2 regions of the Streptomyces sp. NBC_00207 genome follow, and region 1 is predicted to be linked to the other one. Evidence: riboswitches for the same ligand, from Rfam matches in the RefSeq annotation. Region 1 holds a riboswitch; the other holds the start of a gene.

Region 1 (7,584 bases):
CGAGGACATCCGGATCACCGGCGGCCAGGACGTGGTGGACGACCTGTTCCGGGGCGCCGAGTCCTACCTCACCACCTGGGGTTCGTCCGAGAAGCACAAGGCCGGGGTGAACCTGGCCGCGGGCGCCGCGGCTTCGGCCAGCTCGTCCGAGTGGAACCCGTTCATCAGCTACGCGCCCTCGCGGGCCGTGGACGGGAACACGAGCACCCGCTGGGCCAGCGACTGGAGCGACGACCAGTGGCTCCAGATCGACCTCGGGACACCGGGCCTGGTCAAGCGCGTCACCCTCGAGTGGGAACGCGCCCACGGGAAGTCGTACCGGATCGAGCTCTCGGGCGACGGCACGAACTGGCAGTCCGTATGGTCCACGACCACCGGTGACGGCGGGCTGGACACGGCGCAGTTCGCCGGCACCCCGGCCCGGTACGTACGCGTCCACGGACTGCAGCGCGGCACCCAGTGGGGGTACTCGCTCCACGAGGTCGGCGTCTACAGCAGCTGACGCCGCCCAGGCGGTGTCCGGGGCCGGGGCCGGCCGGATCCTCACCGATCCGGCCGGCCCCGGCGGCCTTCCCGCCTGCCGCCTGCCCGCCGCCGCACCGCAGCGCCCGTATCCCACCGCACGGCACAGCAGCACGAACCGAAGGGAGCGCCCATGGCACGGATGCCGTCGGCCGACCGGCGCCGGCAGCTGACCGAGGCCGCCATCCGCGCGATGACCCGCGACGGGGTCGCCCGCACGACGACCCGGTCGATATCCGCCGAGGCGGGCGTGTCACTGAGCGTCTTCCACTACTGCTTCGACTCCAAGCAGGCCCTGCTCGAATCCGTCATGGCGGTGATCACCGAGCACAGCATCACCGTGGTCAAGGAGGCGATCCAGCCGAAGGCCACCCTCCGCGAGACCGTCCGGGCCGGCTTCCAGGCGTACTGGGACCACGTGTCCGCCCACCCGGGCGAGCACATGCTCACGTACGAACTCACGCAGTACGCCCTGCGCCGGCCCGGGTTCGAGCACCTGGCGCGCCGTCAGTACCAGCTGTACGCCGACACCTACACCGAACTCATCGAGCAGCTCCGCCACCACATGGGTTTCGAACTCCGCGTCCCCGTGACCGTACTGGCGCGCTATCTGGCCGCCATGACGGACGGGCTGACGCTCAACCACCTCGTGCTCGGCGACGAAACGATCTCCACGGACATCCTCGACACGATCACCGACCACGTGGCGGGCCTCGTCGGAGACGACTGCGCCGACGGCTTCGGCGAACGCGGCGACGGGGCCCGGCCGCCCGTCCGGGAGCGCGTCGCACCACCGCGCTCCGCCTGAGGCGGCCGGGTCCCGGATCAGGCGCCGTCGGCGGTGACCTCGGCGCGGACCTGGCGGGCGGCCTCGACCAGGTTCTCCAGGGAGGCCCTGGTCTCCGGCCAGGCCCGCGTCTTCAGGCCGCAGTCGGGATTGACCCACAGCCGTTCGGCCGGGATGGCCGCGAGGCCCTTGCGGAGCAGCGCCGACGCCTCGGCCACCGACGGGATCCGCGGCGAGTGGATGTCCCAGACGCCGGGGCCGACCTCGCGCGGGTAGTCGGCGCCCGCGAGCTCGTCGGCGACCTGCATGTGCGAGCGGGCCGCTTCCAGGCTGATGACGTCGGCGTCGAGGGCCTCGATGGCGTCGACGATGTCGCCGAACTCGGCGTAGCACATGTGCGTGTGGATCTGGGTGTCCGGACGGACGCCGGCGGTGGTGAGCCGGAAGGACTCGGTGGCCCACGCCAGGTAGGCGGCGTGGTCGGCGGCGCGCAGCGGGAGGGTTTCCCGCAGGGCCGGTTCGTCCACCTGGATGACGGAGGTGCCCGCCGCCTCCAGGTCGTTCACCTCGTCGCGCAGGGCCAGCGCCACCTGGCGGGCGGTGTCGCCGATCGGCTGGTCGTCGCGGACGAAGGACCAGGCGAGCATGGTGACGGGGCCGGTGAGCATGCCCTTGACGGGGCGTCCGGTCTGCGCCTGTGCGTACGTGGTCCAGCGCACGGTCATCGGGTCGGGGCGGGAGATGTCGCCGGCCAGGACGGGCGGGCGGACGTAGCGGGTTCCGTAGGACTGGACCCAGCCGTGCTGGGTGGCGAGGTACCCGGTGAGCTGCTCGGCGAAGTACTGGACCATGTCGTTGCGCTCGGGCTCGCCGTGCACGAGGACGTCGATGCCGGTCTTCTCCTGGAAGGCGAGGACCTCCCGGATCTCGGCCTCGATGCGGTCCTCGTAGCCGGCCGTGTCGATGCGGCCGGCGCGCAGGTCGGCGCGGGCCACGCGCAGTTCGTCGGTCTGCGGGAACGATCCGATGGTCGTGGTGGGCAGCAGCGGCAGGCTCAGGCGCGCGTGCTGGGCGGTCGCGCGCTCCTCGTACGGCTGGGAGCGGCGGCCGTCCGCGTCCGTGATCGCCGCGGTCCGGGCGCGCACGGCGGGGTCGCGGGTGACGGCGGAGTTGGCACGGGAGGCCAGGTCGGCCCGGTTGGCGGCGAGTTCGGCCGCGATCGCGTCGGTGCCGCCGGCGAGGCCGCGGGCGAGCGCGGCGATCTCCGCGGTCTTCTGCCGGGCGAAGGCGAGCCAGCGCCGGATCTGCGGGTCGATGTCCCGCTCGGCGGCGGCGTCCAGCGGGACATGGAGCAGGGAGCAGGAGGCGGCCACGTCCACCCGGTCGGCGAGGCCGAGGAGGGTGCCGAGGGTGGACAGGGACTTCTCGAAGTCGTTGATCCAGATGTTGCGGCCGTTGACGACGCCCGCGACGAGGCGCTTGCCGGGCAGCCCGCCGACGGCGGCGAGGTCGGCGAGGTTCGCGGCGGCGGCATCGGTGAAGTCCAGGGCGAGCCCGTCGACGGGGGCCTTGGCCAGCACCGGCAGGGCCTCGCCGAGCCGGCCGAAGTAGGAGGCCACGAGCAGCTTCGGCCGGTCGCCCGGGGCGCCGAGCTCGCGGTACGCGCGGGCGGCGGCGTTCAGTTCGGCGGGGGTGCGGTCCTGTACGAGGGCGGGCTCGTCCAGCTGCACCCATGCGGCTCCGGCCGCGCGCAGGTCGGCCAGGACCCGGGCGTACACGGGCAGCAGGCGGTCGAGCAGGGTCAGGGGCTCGAAGTCGGCGGCGACACCGGGGGCGGGCTTGGCCAGCAGGAGGTACGTCACCGGCCCGACCAGGACCGGGCGGGCGGTGTGGCCGAGCCCCAGTGCCTCTTCGAGCTGGGCGACCTGCCTGGAGGAGTCCGCCGTGAACACGGTGTCCGGGCCGAGTTCGGGCACCAGGTAGTGGTAGTTGGTGTCGAACCACTTGGTCATCTCCAGCGGCGCCACGTCCTGGGTACCGCGCGCCATGGCGAAGTAGCCGTCGAGGGCGTCGGTCCGCACGGCGGCCCGGTGGCGTTCGGGGACCGCGCCGACCATCACGCTGGTGTCGAGCACGTGGTCGTAGTACGAGAAGTCGCCGGTCGGCACTTCGGTGATGCCGGCGTCGGCCAGCTGCTGCCAGTTGGTCCGGCGCAGGTCACGGGCGGTCTCCCGGAGGGCGTCGGCGGTGAAGCGGCCCTTCCAGTAGCCCTCGACGGCCTTCTTCAGTTCGCGGCTGCCGCCCTGGCGGGGGTAGCCGTACACGGTGGCCTGTACTGCCGCGGCTGCGGACTCGGTGGTCACGGAACTCTCCTTCGCGAGCGTGTCTCCATGGACCCGGTGACGGGCCTGGGCTGCGAAGGGGTGCCGGAACGGGCGGACCGCCGGCCGCGCGTACGCCTGAGCTACGCGCCGGAACGATCCGCCTGAAGCACGCCGACCCGCCCACGAGGTCACCGGGAAACCGGGCGCGGTCGTTCGCGCTCGGGCAACGGGCAGGTCTTCGGACTCGCGGGCGCGCCTGCCGGTCTCCCGGCGGGCTCCTACTGGCCGTCGCTTCCCAGGACCGGTTCCGGTCCCAGTGCGTATGACGGCGGTCGTTCCCGCTCACCGCTGCGGGGCAGTCCCGGATTCCCACCGGGTTCCCTCTTACGACGCACCCCGCCCGGCTGACGGGGGCGAACCAGCTGCCCGGCCAGAGTAGATGGCCTTCGCCGTCAACGGACAGGGTTGTCCAATATCCGGATGGCGCGGCGAGACCGGGACACGGAGGATCCCCGCGCCGCCGGGGCGGCGCGGGGATCCGGGGCGGGGAAGGTCAGTACCGGTCCAGCAGGGTGGTCAGGACCTTGTAGAGGACCGATTCCTCATCCGCCACGGCTTCCTCCGAGCGCCAGGCCACGAAGCCGTCGGGGCGGACGAGGACCGCTCCGGCCGCGGTCGTGCCGTGCGCCTCGGCCCAGTCGCCGCCGCTCGACGGGATCAGGTCGGCCTCCGGTCCGGTGCCGATCGCGTAGGCGTCCAGGCGTACGTTCATCCGCTTGGCGACGGATCCCGCCGCGCTGCTCCACGGCGTGCCCTCGGAGCTGAGCAGGACGAAGGAGCGCTCGTAGAGGTCCAGGGTGGACTTCGGCTGCTCCTCCCCCGGGGCGCGGAGCCACATGTGCGGCGCGCGCGTGCCCGGTTCGCCGCGCAGGCGCATCCGTTCGGGAACGACCGGCTGGTCGGGGTCGGTGCCCAGGACGGCGCCCTCGTTGTACCGGTAGCCCATGGCCACGGTCAGGACACCGCCCTGCCGTCCGCCCCCGCCCGGGGCGGGCTCGGGCTGGGCCTCGGGGACCGTCTCGGGGTCGGGCTCGTACCCCGGGTGGCTGTGCTCGGCGGACCGGGCCGAGGCGCGCTCGCTCGTGGCCCGCGCCACCGGAAGCCGCTCGGTCTCGTACGTCTCCAGCAGCCCGGGGCCGGCTGCGCCGTCCAGTACGGCTGCGAGCTTCCAGGCCAGGTTGTGCGCGTCCTGGATACCGGTGTTGGAGCCGAACGCCCCGGTGGGGGACATCTCGTGGGCGGAGTCACCGGCCAGGAAGACCCGGCCGGCCACGTACCGCTGCGCGACCCGCTCGGCCGCGTGCCACGGGGCCTTCCCGGTGATCTCGACGTCCAGGTCGGGTGCGCCGACGGCCCGGCGGATGTGTTCGACGCAGCGCTCGTCGGTGAAGTCCTCCAGGGTCTCGCCGCGGTCGGGGTGCCACGGCGCGTGGAAGACCCACCGCTCGGTGTTGTCCACCGGCAGCAGGGCCCCGTCGGCGTCGGGTTTGGTCAGGTAGCACACGATGAAGCGCCGATCGCCGACCACGTCCGCGAGCATGCGGGACCGGAAGGTGATGCTCACATTGTGGAAGAGGTCGCCGGGACCGGTCTGGCCGATCCGGAGCGCTTCCCGCACCGGGCTGCGCGGCCCGTCGGCGGCGACGAGGTAGTCCGCGCGCACCGTGCTGTGCTCCCCGGTGTCACGGTTCTTCACGAGGGCGGTCACACCGCCCGGGTCCTGTTCGAAGGAGAGGAGTTCGGTCGAGAACCGCAGGTCGGCCCCCAGCCCGGGGGTCACGGACATCAGCACCGGCTCGATGTCGTTCTGGCTGCACAGGCACCATGCCGCCGGGCTGAAGCGGGCGAGTGCGCCCCCCGGGTCGATCTGTTCGAACAGCCACTCCTGGTCTTCACCGGTCAGGGAGCCGCCCTGCAGGATGCCGTGGTTGTCCGCCAGGACCGAGGCCGCCTCGCGGATCCGGTCCTCGACACGGGCGACGCGGAACAGCTCCATGGTCCGTACGTTGATACCGCGTCCTCGCGGGTGCATCGAGGTACCCGCGTGCTTCTCGACCAGCATGTGGCTGATGCCGTGCCGGCCGAGGAACAGCGAGGTGCACAGGCCCACCAGCGAGCCGCCCACGATGAGGACAGGGACGCGGTGGTCGACGTTTTCCTTCATGGCTCTTCCATGCCCTGTACGAGGGCGCTTCCCTCGCCCGTTCACCCGCTTGGTTCTCTCCTCTCGCGCCGAGGGGATTACGGGACAACGATCGGTTCGGGTGGCGCCGCCCCGTGGCGACCGTGTGGTCTCGAAGGAGTGTGAACGATGACAACCTTGTCGGAACGGATATCCCAGTCCGCCTTCGACGGCTCGAGGCTTCGGGTCGTGCTGCTGCTGGATCTGTACGACGGAGCGCAGAACCAGTTCCTGGAGGTCTACGAGCATCTCCGCAAGCAGGTGTCCTCCGTCCCCGGTCACATCCGCGACGAGTTGTGCCAGTCGATCGAGAATCCCTCGCAGTGGCTCATCACCAGTGAATGGGAGAGCGCGCCGCGGTTCTTGGCCTGGGTCAACAGCGAGGAGCACGTCGCGTCGGTGCAGCCGCTCCACGGCTGCGTACGGGACACCCGCTCACTGCGTTTCAGCGTGCTGCGGGTGACCGGCGAGGACTCCGTCCCCGTCGGCTCCCTCTCGCACCTGTCCCCCGATTCCGACTTCGGTCCCGACGCCGCTTCCGCGCACTTCCCGGACCGGTCCGGGGACAGGTCCGGGGACCGGCTGCAGGTCGCGCCGCGGCACGGGGACGGCGTGGTCCGCCACGCCCTCACCTTCACCGTGAAGCCGGGCAGCGAAGACGTCGTGGCGGAGCTCCTCGCCGGGTACACCTCCCCGCAGGCGCAGGTCGACGCGAACACCCGGCTGCGCCGCACCTCGCTCTTCATGCACGGCAACCGGGTCGTACGGGCGGTCGAGGTGGAGGGCGACCTCCTCGCGGCGTTGCGCCACGTGGCCCTGCAGCCCGAGGTGCAGGCCCTGGAGGAGGCCATCAACCCGTATCTGGAACAGGACCGGGACCTCAGCGACCCCGGATCCGCCCGGATCTTCTTCACCCGTGCGGCGCTCCCCGCGGTGCACCACGTGGCGGGCGGCGGCCGCGAGCACGCGGACGTCAGGCGGCACGCGCTCTTCTACCCCGCCAAGAACGGGTGCGGCATGGCACTCGCCCGGCTGCTCGCCGGCCAGGACGAGGCGGCCGTGGACGACCCGACCAGCCCCATCGAGGCCAGCACCCTGTTCCAGCGCGACGACATCGTCGTCCGGCTCCTCGACATGCGCGGCCCGCTCGACGCCCGGCCCGCCCTGACGCTCGGCGTCGAGGGCGGCCACAAGGCGGCCGTGCTGGCCCGGCTGCTCGACAGCGCCAAGGACGGCGTCCCCACCACCGAACAGGAGATCTCACGCTTCCTCGCGCGCTCTGAAATGCGCCTGATCACCGACCGGCGCACGCCGGACCAAGCCTGAGGAGATGGCCGTCATGACCCCTCGACTGACCATGGAAGAACTGGCCGCCCTGATGAAGAAGGGGGCCGGCGTGAACGTCGACCCCGCGGCCATGGCGAGCCGCCCCGACTCGGGCTTCGACGAGTGGGGACTGGACTCCCTCGGGCTCCTCGGCATCGTCGGCGAGCTGGAGAACCGGCACAGCCTGCCCCTGCCCGCCGACGCGGACCGGTGCAAGTCGCCGCGCGAGTTCCTGGACCTCGTCAACAACGCCCTGGCGGCCAAGGCCTGACGCGTTCGGACGGACGGGCACCGCCCGTCCGCCGTGCCGACGCCCCCGAGACCGGCTCGTCCCGCCGGTCTCGAGGCGTTGTGGCGCGCAGGGGGCCCGGAATCACTCCGGC
Region 2 (7,584 bases), 4.1 Mb from region 1:
TCCGTTATCGGACCGACACCTGGGGAGAGAGAAGGCCTGTCCCCCCACTCGTGTCACGATGTGACCGCACATATCGGAGGAGCCGGTGACGGCAGCGAAACTGGAGTCGGGAAGGCGGGCGGCGATGGCCACCGAAGGGGCGACCACGGAGCCGGACGGCGGGGCAGCGACCCGCACGGCACGTGTTCCCAAGTACTACCGACTCAAGCGGCACTTGCTCGACATGACCGAGACGCTGCCGCCCGGCACCCCGGTGCCGCCGGAGCGCACGCTCGCGGCCGAATTCGACACCTCGCGGACCACCGTCCGGCAGGCCCTCCAGGAACTGGTCGTAGAAGGACGACTGGAGCGAATCCAGGGCAAAGGCACCTTCGTCGCCAAGCCCAAGGTCTCCCAGGCGCTCCAACTGACCTCGTACACCGAGGACATGCGGGCCCAGGGGCTGGAGCCGACCTCCCAGCTCCTCGACATCGGCTACGTGACGGCCGACGACACCCTCGCCGGACTGCTCAAGATCACCACCGGTGGACGGGTGCTGCGCATCGAGCGGCTGCGCCTGGCCAGCGGCGAGCCGATGGCCATCGAGACCACGCACCTGTCGGCCAAGCGCTTCCCCGCACTGCGCCGTTCGCTCGCCAAGTACACCTCCCTCTACACGGCCCTCGCCGAGGTCTACGACGTCCACCTGGCCGAGGCCGAGGAGACGATCGAGACCTCGCTGGCCACCCCGCGCGAGGCCGGGCTGCTCGGCACCGACGTCGGCCTGCCGATGCTGATGCTGTCGCGGCACTCCCTGGACGCCGACGGGGAACCGGTGGAGTGGGTGCGGTCGGTGTACCGCGGCGACCGGTACAAGTTCGTCGCCCGGCTCAAGCGTCCCGCCGTCTGACCTCGCACGTTCGGCTCCCGTCCGAGGCCGTCCGGCCCCGCCCGCCGGACCCCGGCCTACCGAATTCCTTCACATACCGGAATGCGGACGGACCCTTACGCTCACCGGGCAATCCCCCGTAGATTCCCTGCCCTTACGCAGATGATCGACGAGGGGACGAGGTCATGCCTGAACCGGAAGCAAGAGGGACAGAACGGGACGCGGCGAGTCCGGGCACCACCACGCCCGGCTCGCCCGGCTCGCCTTCTCCCAAGTCCATCGCCGTATGGGTGCTCGTCGGACTCGTCGGCGCCATCGGCTGGGGCGTGCTCGCGCTCTCCCGCGGCGAGGAGATCTCCGCGGCGTGGCTGCTCGCCGCCGCACTGGGCTCGTACGCCATCGCCTACCGCTTCTACGCCCGCTTCATCGCGGACCGCGTACTGAAGGTCGACGCGACCCGGGCCACCCCCGCCGAACGCCTCGACAACGGTGTCGACTTCCACCCCACCGACCGCCGGGTCCTCTTCGGCCACCACTTCGCCGCCGTCGCCGGCGCCGGCCCGCTCGTCGGACCCGTGCTCGCCGCGCAGATGGGCTACCTGCCGGGCACCATCTGGATCGTCGCCGGCGTCATCTTCGCCGGGGCCGTCCAGGACATGGTCACCCTCTTCTTCTCCACCCGCCGCGACGGGCGTTCGCTCGGCCAGATGGCCCGGGACGAGATCGGCCCCGTCGGCGGAGCCGCCGCCCTGGTCGCCGTGTTCGCCATCATGATCATCCTGCTGGCGGTGCTCGCCCTGGTCATCGTCAACGCCCTGGCGCACTCCCCCTGGGGCGTCTTCTCCATCGGCATGACCATCCCGATCGCCGTCTTCATGGGCTTCTACCTGCGCGTCCTGCGGCCGGGCCGGGTCACCGAGGTCTCCGTCATCGGCGTCGCGCTGCTCCTGCTCGCCATCATCGCGGGCGGCTGGGTCGCCGAGTCCTCCTTCGCCGGCACCTTCACCCTCGAGAAGGAGACGCTGGTCATCTGGATGGTCGTGTACGGCTTCCTGGCATCGGTACTGCCGGTGTGGATGCTGCTCGCGCCCCGCGACTACCTCTCCACCTTCATGAAGGTCGGCACCATCGCGCTCCTCGCGCTCGGCGTGGTCATCGCGATGCCCACCCTGAAGATGCCCTCGGTCACCGACTTCGCGGCGAGCGGCAACGGACCCGTCTTCGCCGGTTCGATGTTCCCCTTCGTCTTCATCACCATCGCCTGCGGCGCGCTCTCCGGCTTCCACGCCCTGGTCTCCTCGGGAACCACCCCGAAGATGATCCAGAAGGAGACCCAGGTCCGCATGATCGGCTACGGCGCGATGCTGACCGAGTCCTTCGTCGCCGTCATGGCGATCATCGCGGCCTGCATCATCGAGCCCGGCCTCTTCTTCGCGGTCAACTCCCCCGGCGGCGTCATCGGCACCACGGTCGAGTCCGCCTCGCAGGCGGTGACGAACTTCGGCTTCGCCATCTCCCCCGAGGCGCTCACCCAGGCCGCCAAGGACGTCGAGGAAGCCAGCCTGCTCTCCCGCACGGGCGGCGCGCCGACCTTCGCACTCGGGATGTCGGAGATCTTCTCCGCCGTGGTCGGCGGCGCGGGCATGAAGGCGTTCTGGTACCACTTCGCGATCATGTTCGAGGCGCTGTTCATCCTGACGACGCTCGACGCGGGCACGCGCGTGGGCCGGTTCATGCTCCAGGACACCCTCGGCAACGTGCACAAGTCCTTCAAGGACGTCAGCTGGAAGCCCGGCGTGTGGTTCGCGAGCGCGATCGTCGTCGGCGGCTGGGGCTACTTCCTGTGGGTCGGCATCAAGGACCCGCTGGGCGGCATCAACCAGCTCTTCCCGCTCTTCGGCATCGCCAACCAGCTGCTCGCCGCGGTCGCGCTGGCCGTCTGCACCACGCTGCTGGTCAAGTCCGGACGGCTCAAGTGGGCCTGGGTGACGGGCGTTCCGCTGTTGTGGGACGCCACGGTGACCCTCACCGCGAGCTACCAGAAGATCTTCTCCGAGGACGTGAAGGTCGGGTTCTTCGCCCAGCGCGACAAGTACCAGGCCGGAATCGACGCCGACAAGGTCCTGCCGCCGGCGAAGAACATGGACGACATGCACACCGTGGTCACCAACGCCACGGTCGACGGCGTGCTGTGCGCCTTCTTCGCCGTCCTGATCATCGTGGTCCTCGCGGACGCGGCCCGGACCTGCCTCAAGGCCGTCCGCAACCCGGAGTCGGCGACCCTCTCCGAGGTCCCGTGGAGCGAGTCGAAGATCGTCGCCCCGGCCGGACTGATCGCGACCGCCGAGGAGCGGGCGGAACTCGCCGCGGCGGCGGGCCCGGAGGCGGGCGGCGGCCACGTCAAGGAGCCGGTGGCGTGAGCACCGTACGGAGCGCACTGGCCAGGGCCCGGTTCTACGTACGGGAGTTCTCGGGGGAGGCCGCGTACGACCGGTACGTGGCCCACGCCCGCTCCCACGACCCGGACGCGGAGGTCCTCACCCGCCGCGCCTTCGAACGCGCCCGTACGGACGCCCGCGAGGCGGACCCCCGCGAGGGCTTCCGCTGCTGCTGAGCCCCACCCGTACCGAAGGCCCCGCCGGATGATTCCGGCGGGGCCTTCGTGCCGGTGCCGACCTTGACGACAGCGCCGCCGACACCCGTCCTGCACACTCGACCGCATGGACATGGTGATCAGAAGGGCGCTGCCCGCCGAGTACGCGGAGCTGGGTGAGATCACGGCGCAGGCCTACCTCGCCGACGGGCATCTCGACGCCAACGAGGACGATTACTACCTGAACGTGCTGCGCGACGTGGCCGGCCGGGCCGCCGTGGCCGAGGTGCTCGTCGCCGAGCGGGACGGGCGGGTGTTGGGCGGGGTGACCTTCGCCGCCCCCGGCAGCCCGCTCGCCGACATCGCCGGCCCGCACGAGGCCGAGTTCCGGATGCTCGCCGTGGCCCGCGAGGGGCGCGGGCAGGGCGCCGGCGAGGCTCTGGTGCGGGCGTGCATCGAGCGGGCGCGGGCCGTCGAGGGGGTCACGGGCATCGTGCTCTCCACCCAGCGCAGCATGGCCGGCGCCCACCGGATCTACGCGCGACTGGGCTTCGTACGCGTTCCCGAGCGGGACTGGGCGCCGATCCCGGGCCTGACACTCCTCGCGTATCGGCTCAAGCTGTAGCCGCGCCGACACTACATGTGGGGGTTGCCGCATACGGCCGCCCCCACATGTATGCTCAAGGCTGCTGTCCCGCAGGGGAATCCGGTGTGAATCCGGAACTGTCCCGCAACGGTATGAAGTGTCCGCCCACCGGACACCAAGTCCGATGACCTGCCGACAGCGCGCCCGGCTCGACCGAACCGGGTGCCGACACGTCCGGGCCTCGCGGTTGGGCCGGTGGACGCCATGCGGTGCGTACGCGTTCCTGCCACGCCCGCATGCGCCCGCTCGCGCCCCGCTCCGCCGATGACCGGGCCGAGCGAGGGAGAGCTCCCGCCGTGACCATCGCGCCTTCCGCACCGCGCGCCGAGTCCGTTTCTGGCGACAACACCGAGGGCCCGGGGGCCACGCTGCTGCGTACCCTCACCGAACTGACGGCGGACCTCCCCGACACCGACCCCGGGCGCGTCGCCGCCTCCGCGCTGCGCGGCCGCAGCTCCGCCGCCGACGACGCCGAACTGCGCGGGCTGGCCACGGAGGCCGCCGCCGGCCTCATCTCCGAGGACCCGGCCTACTCCCGGCTCGCCGCCCGGCTGCTGACGCTGGCCGTGCGCGACGAGGCCGCGAGCCAGGGCTCCACCTCCTTCTCGGCCTCCGTCGAGGTCGGCCACCGCGAGGGCCTCATCGCCGACCGCACGGCCGAGTTCGTGCGCACGCACGCGAGCCGCCTGGACTCGCTCGTCGAGCTCACCCTCGCCGAGGGCGCCGACGACCGCTTCGGCTTCTTCGGCCTGCGCACCCTGCACAGCCGCTACCTGCTGCGCCACCCGATCACCCGTCAGGTCATCGAGACCCCGCAGCACTTCATGCTGCGCGTGGCCTGTGGCCTCGCCGCGGACGAGAGCGTCCAGGCCGTCGAGGAAGTGGCCTCGCTGTACCGGCTGATGAGCCGCCTCGACTACCTGCCCTCCTCCCCCACCCTCTTCAACTCCGGCACCCGGCACCCGCAGATGTCCTCCTGCTACCTGCTGGACTCCCCGCTGGACGAGCTCGACTCGATCTACGACCGCTACCACCAGGTGGCGCGCCTGTCGAAGCACGCGGGCGGCATCGGCCTGTCGTACTCCCGCATCCGCGCCCGCGGTTCCCTGATCCGCGGCACCAACGGCCACTCCAACGGCATCGTGCCGTTCCTGAAGACCCTCGACGCCTCCGTCGCCGCCGTGAACCAGGGCGGCCGCCGCAAGGGCGCCGCCGCCGTCTACCTGGAGACCTGGCACGCGGACATCGAGGAGTTCCTGGAGCTCCGCGACAACACCGGTGAGGACCAGCGCCGTACGCACAACCTGAACCTCGCCCACTGGGTGCCGGACGAGTTCATGCGCCGCGTGAACGCCGACGCCGACTGGTCGCTGTTCTCCCCGGCCGACGTGCCCGAGCTGGTCGACCTGTGGGGCGACGAGTTCGACGCCGCCTACCGCAAGGCCGAGGCGGACGGCCTGGCCCGCAAGACCATGCCCGCCCGTGACCTGTACGGCCGGATGATGCGCACCCTCGCGCAGACCGGCCAGGGCTGGATGACCTTCAAGGACGCCTCCAACCGCACGGCGAACCAGACCGCCGAGCCGGGCACGGTCGTGCACTCCTCGAACCTGTGCACCGAGATCATCGAGGTCACCAACGACGGCGAGACGGCCGTCTGCAACCTCGGCTCGGTCAACCTGGGCGCGTTCGTCATCGACACGGCCGACGGTCGCGACATCGACTGGGAGCGGATGGACGAGACCGTCCGCACCGCCGTGACCTTCCTCGACCGCGTGGTGGACATCAACTTCTACCCGACCGAGCAGGCCGGCCGCTCCAACGCCCGCTGGCGCCCGGTGGGTCTGGGCGCGATGGGCCTCCAGGACGTCTTCTTCAAGCTGAAGCTCCCCTTCGACTCCCCCGAGGCGAAGGCCCTCTCCACCAAGCTCTCCGAGCGCATCATGCTCGCGGCGTACGAGGCCTCGTGCGACCTGGCCGAGCGCAGCGGCCCGCTGCCGGCCTGGGAGCAGACCCGCACCGCGCGCGGCGTCCTGCACCCGGACCACTACGACGTCGAGCTGAACTGGCCGGAGCGCTGGGACGCGCTGCGCGCCCGCGTCGCCGAGACCGGCATGCGCAACTCCCTGCTGCTCGCCATCGCCCCGACGGCCACCATCGCCTCGATCGCCGGCGTGTACGAGTGCATCGAGCCGCAGGTCTCCAACCTCTTCAAGCGCGAGACGCTCAGCGGTGAGTTCCTCCAGGTGAACGGCTACCTGGTGGAGGAGCTGAAGGCGCTCGGCGTGTGGGACGCCCAGACCCGCGAGGCGCTGCGCGACTCCTCCGGCTCGGTCCAGGGCTTCGGCTGGATCCCGGCCGAGGTCCGCGAGCTGTACCGCACGGCGTGGGAGATCCCGCAGCGCGGCCTGATCGACATGGCGGCGGCCCGTACGCCGTTCCTGGACCAGTCGCAGTCGCTGAACCTGTTCCTGGAGACGCCCACCATCGGCAAGCTCAGCTCGATGTACGCGTACGCCTGGAAGCAGGGTCTGAAGACCACGTACTACCTGCGCTCGCGCCCCGCGACGAAGATCGCCCGCGCCGCGCAGGCCGCCACCCCCGCAGCGCTCCCGCTGGCCGACGCCGCCGCCGACGCCGCGGCCGCGGAAGCGCTCGCCTGCTCCCTTGAGAACCCCGAGTCCTGCGAGGCCTGCCAGTAATGAGCTCCACCGACAAGAAGAACCTCCTGGACCCGGGCTTCGAGCTCACGCTCCGCCCGATGCGCTACCCGGACTTCTACGAGCGCTACCGGGACGCGATCAAGAACACGTGGACCGTCGAGGAGGTCGACCTCCACTCGGACGTCGCGGACCTCGCGAAGCTGACGCCCGCCGAGCAGCACATGATCGGCCGCCTGGTCGCGTTCTTCGCGACGGGTGACTCGATCGTCTCGAACAACCTGGTGCTGACGCTCTACAAGCACATCAACTCCCCGGAGGCGCGCCTGTACCTGTCGCGCCAGCTGTTCGAGGAGGCCGTGCACGTCCAGTTCTACCTGACGCTGCTCGACACCTACCTGCCCGATCCGGACGACCGGGCGGCCGCGTTCGACGCGGTCGAGGAGATCCCGTCCATCCGCGAGAAGGCGCAGTTCTGCTTCAAGTGGATGGACTCGGTCGAGAAGATCGACCGGCTGGAGACGAAGGCCGACCGCCGCCGCTTCCTGCTGAACCTGATCTGCTTCGCCGCGTGCATCGAGGGCCTGTTCTTCTACGGCGCCTTCGCGTACGTGTACTGGTTCCGCTCGCGCGGCCTGCTGCACGGCCTGGCCACCGGCACCAACTGGGTGTTCCGTGACGAGACCATGCACATGAACTTCGCCTTCGAGGTCGTGGACACGGTCCGCAAGGAGGAGCCGGAGCTCTTCGACGACGCTCTCCAGCAGCAGGTCACCGACATGCTCAAGGAGGCCGTGGAGGCGGAGCTGCAGTTCGG

The links. Region 1 has a riboswitch for cobalamin ahead of metE (5-methyltetrahydropteroyltriglutamate--homocysteine S-methyltransferase). Riboswitches for the same ligand answer to the same signal wherever they lie in the genome.
Region 2: another riboswitch for cobalamin. It lies ahead of OG472_RS29060 (ribonucleoside-diphosphate reductase subunit alpha); the one in region 1 lies ahead of metE (5-methyltetrahydropteroyltriglutamate--homocysteine S-methyltransferase).

What each region holds. Positions count from the first base shown of each region.
Region 1 is NZ_CP130715.1:2,005,669-2,013,252, forward strand. It holds gene OG472_RS09635 (discoidin domain-containing protein) at 1-502, shown strand, start outside; gene OG472_RS09640 (TetR/AcrR family transcriptional regulator) at 656-1,330, shown strand; gene metE (5-methyltetrahydropteroyltriglutamate--homocysteine S-methyltransferase) at 1,348-3,672, opposite strand; cobalamin riboswitch at 3,845-4,071, opposite strand; gene OG472_RS09650 (FAD-dependent oxidoreductase) at 4,187-5,857, opposite strand; gene OG472_RS09655 (SchA/CurD-like domain-containing protein) at 6,005-7,201, shown strand; gene OG472_RS09660 (acyl carrier protein) at 7,215-7,472, shown strand; gene OG472_RS09665 (methyltransferase) at 7,575-7,584, opposite strand, start outside.
Region 2 is NZ_CP130715.1:6,110,654-6,118,237, reverse strand. It holds gene OG472_RS29080 (GntR family transcriptional regulator) at 125-889, shown strand; gene OG472_RS29075 (carbon starvation CstA family protein) at 1,054-3,288, shown strand; gene OG472_RS29070 (CstA-like transporter-associated (seleno)protein) at 3,285-3,482, shown strand; gene OG472_RS29065 (GNAT family N-acetyltransferase) at 3,589-4,086, shown strand; cobalamin riboswitch at 4,128-4,259, shown strand; gene OG472_RS29060 (ribonucleoside-diphosphate reductase subunit alpha) at 4,404-6,809, shown strand; gene OG472_RS29055 (ribonucleotide-diphosphate reductase subunit beta) at 6,809-7,584, shown strand, end outside.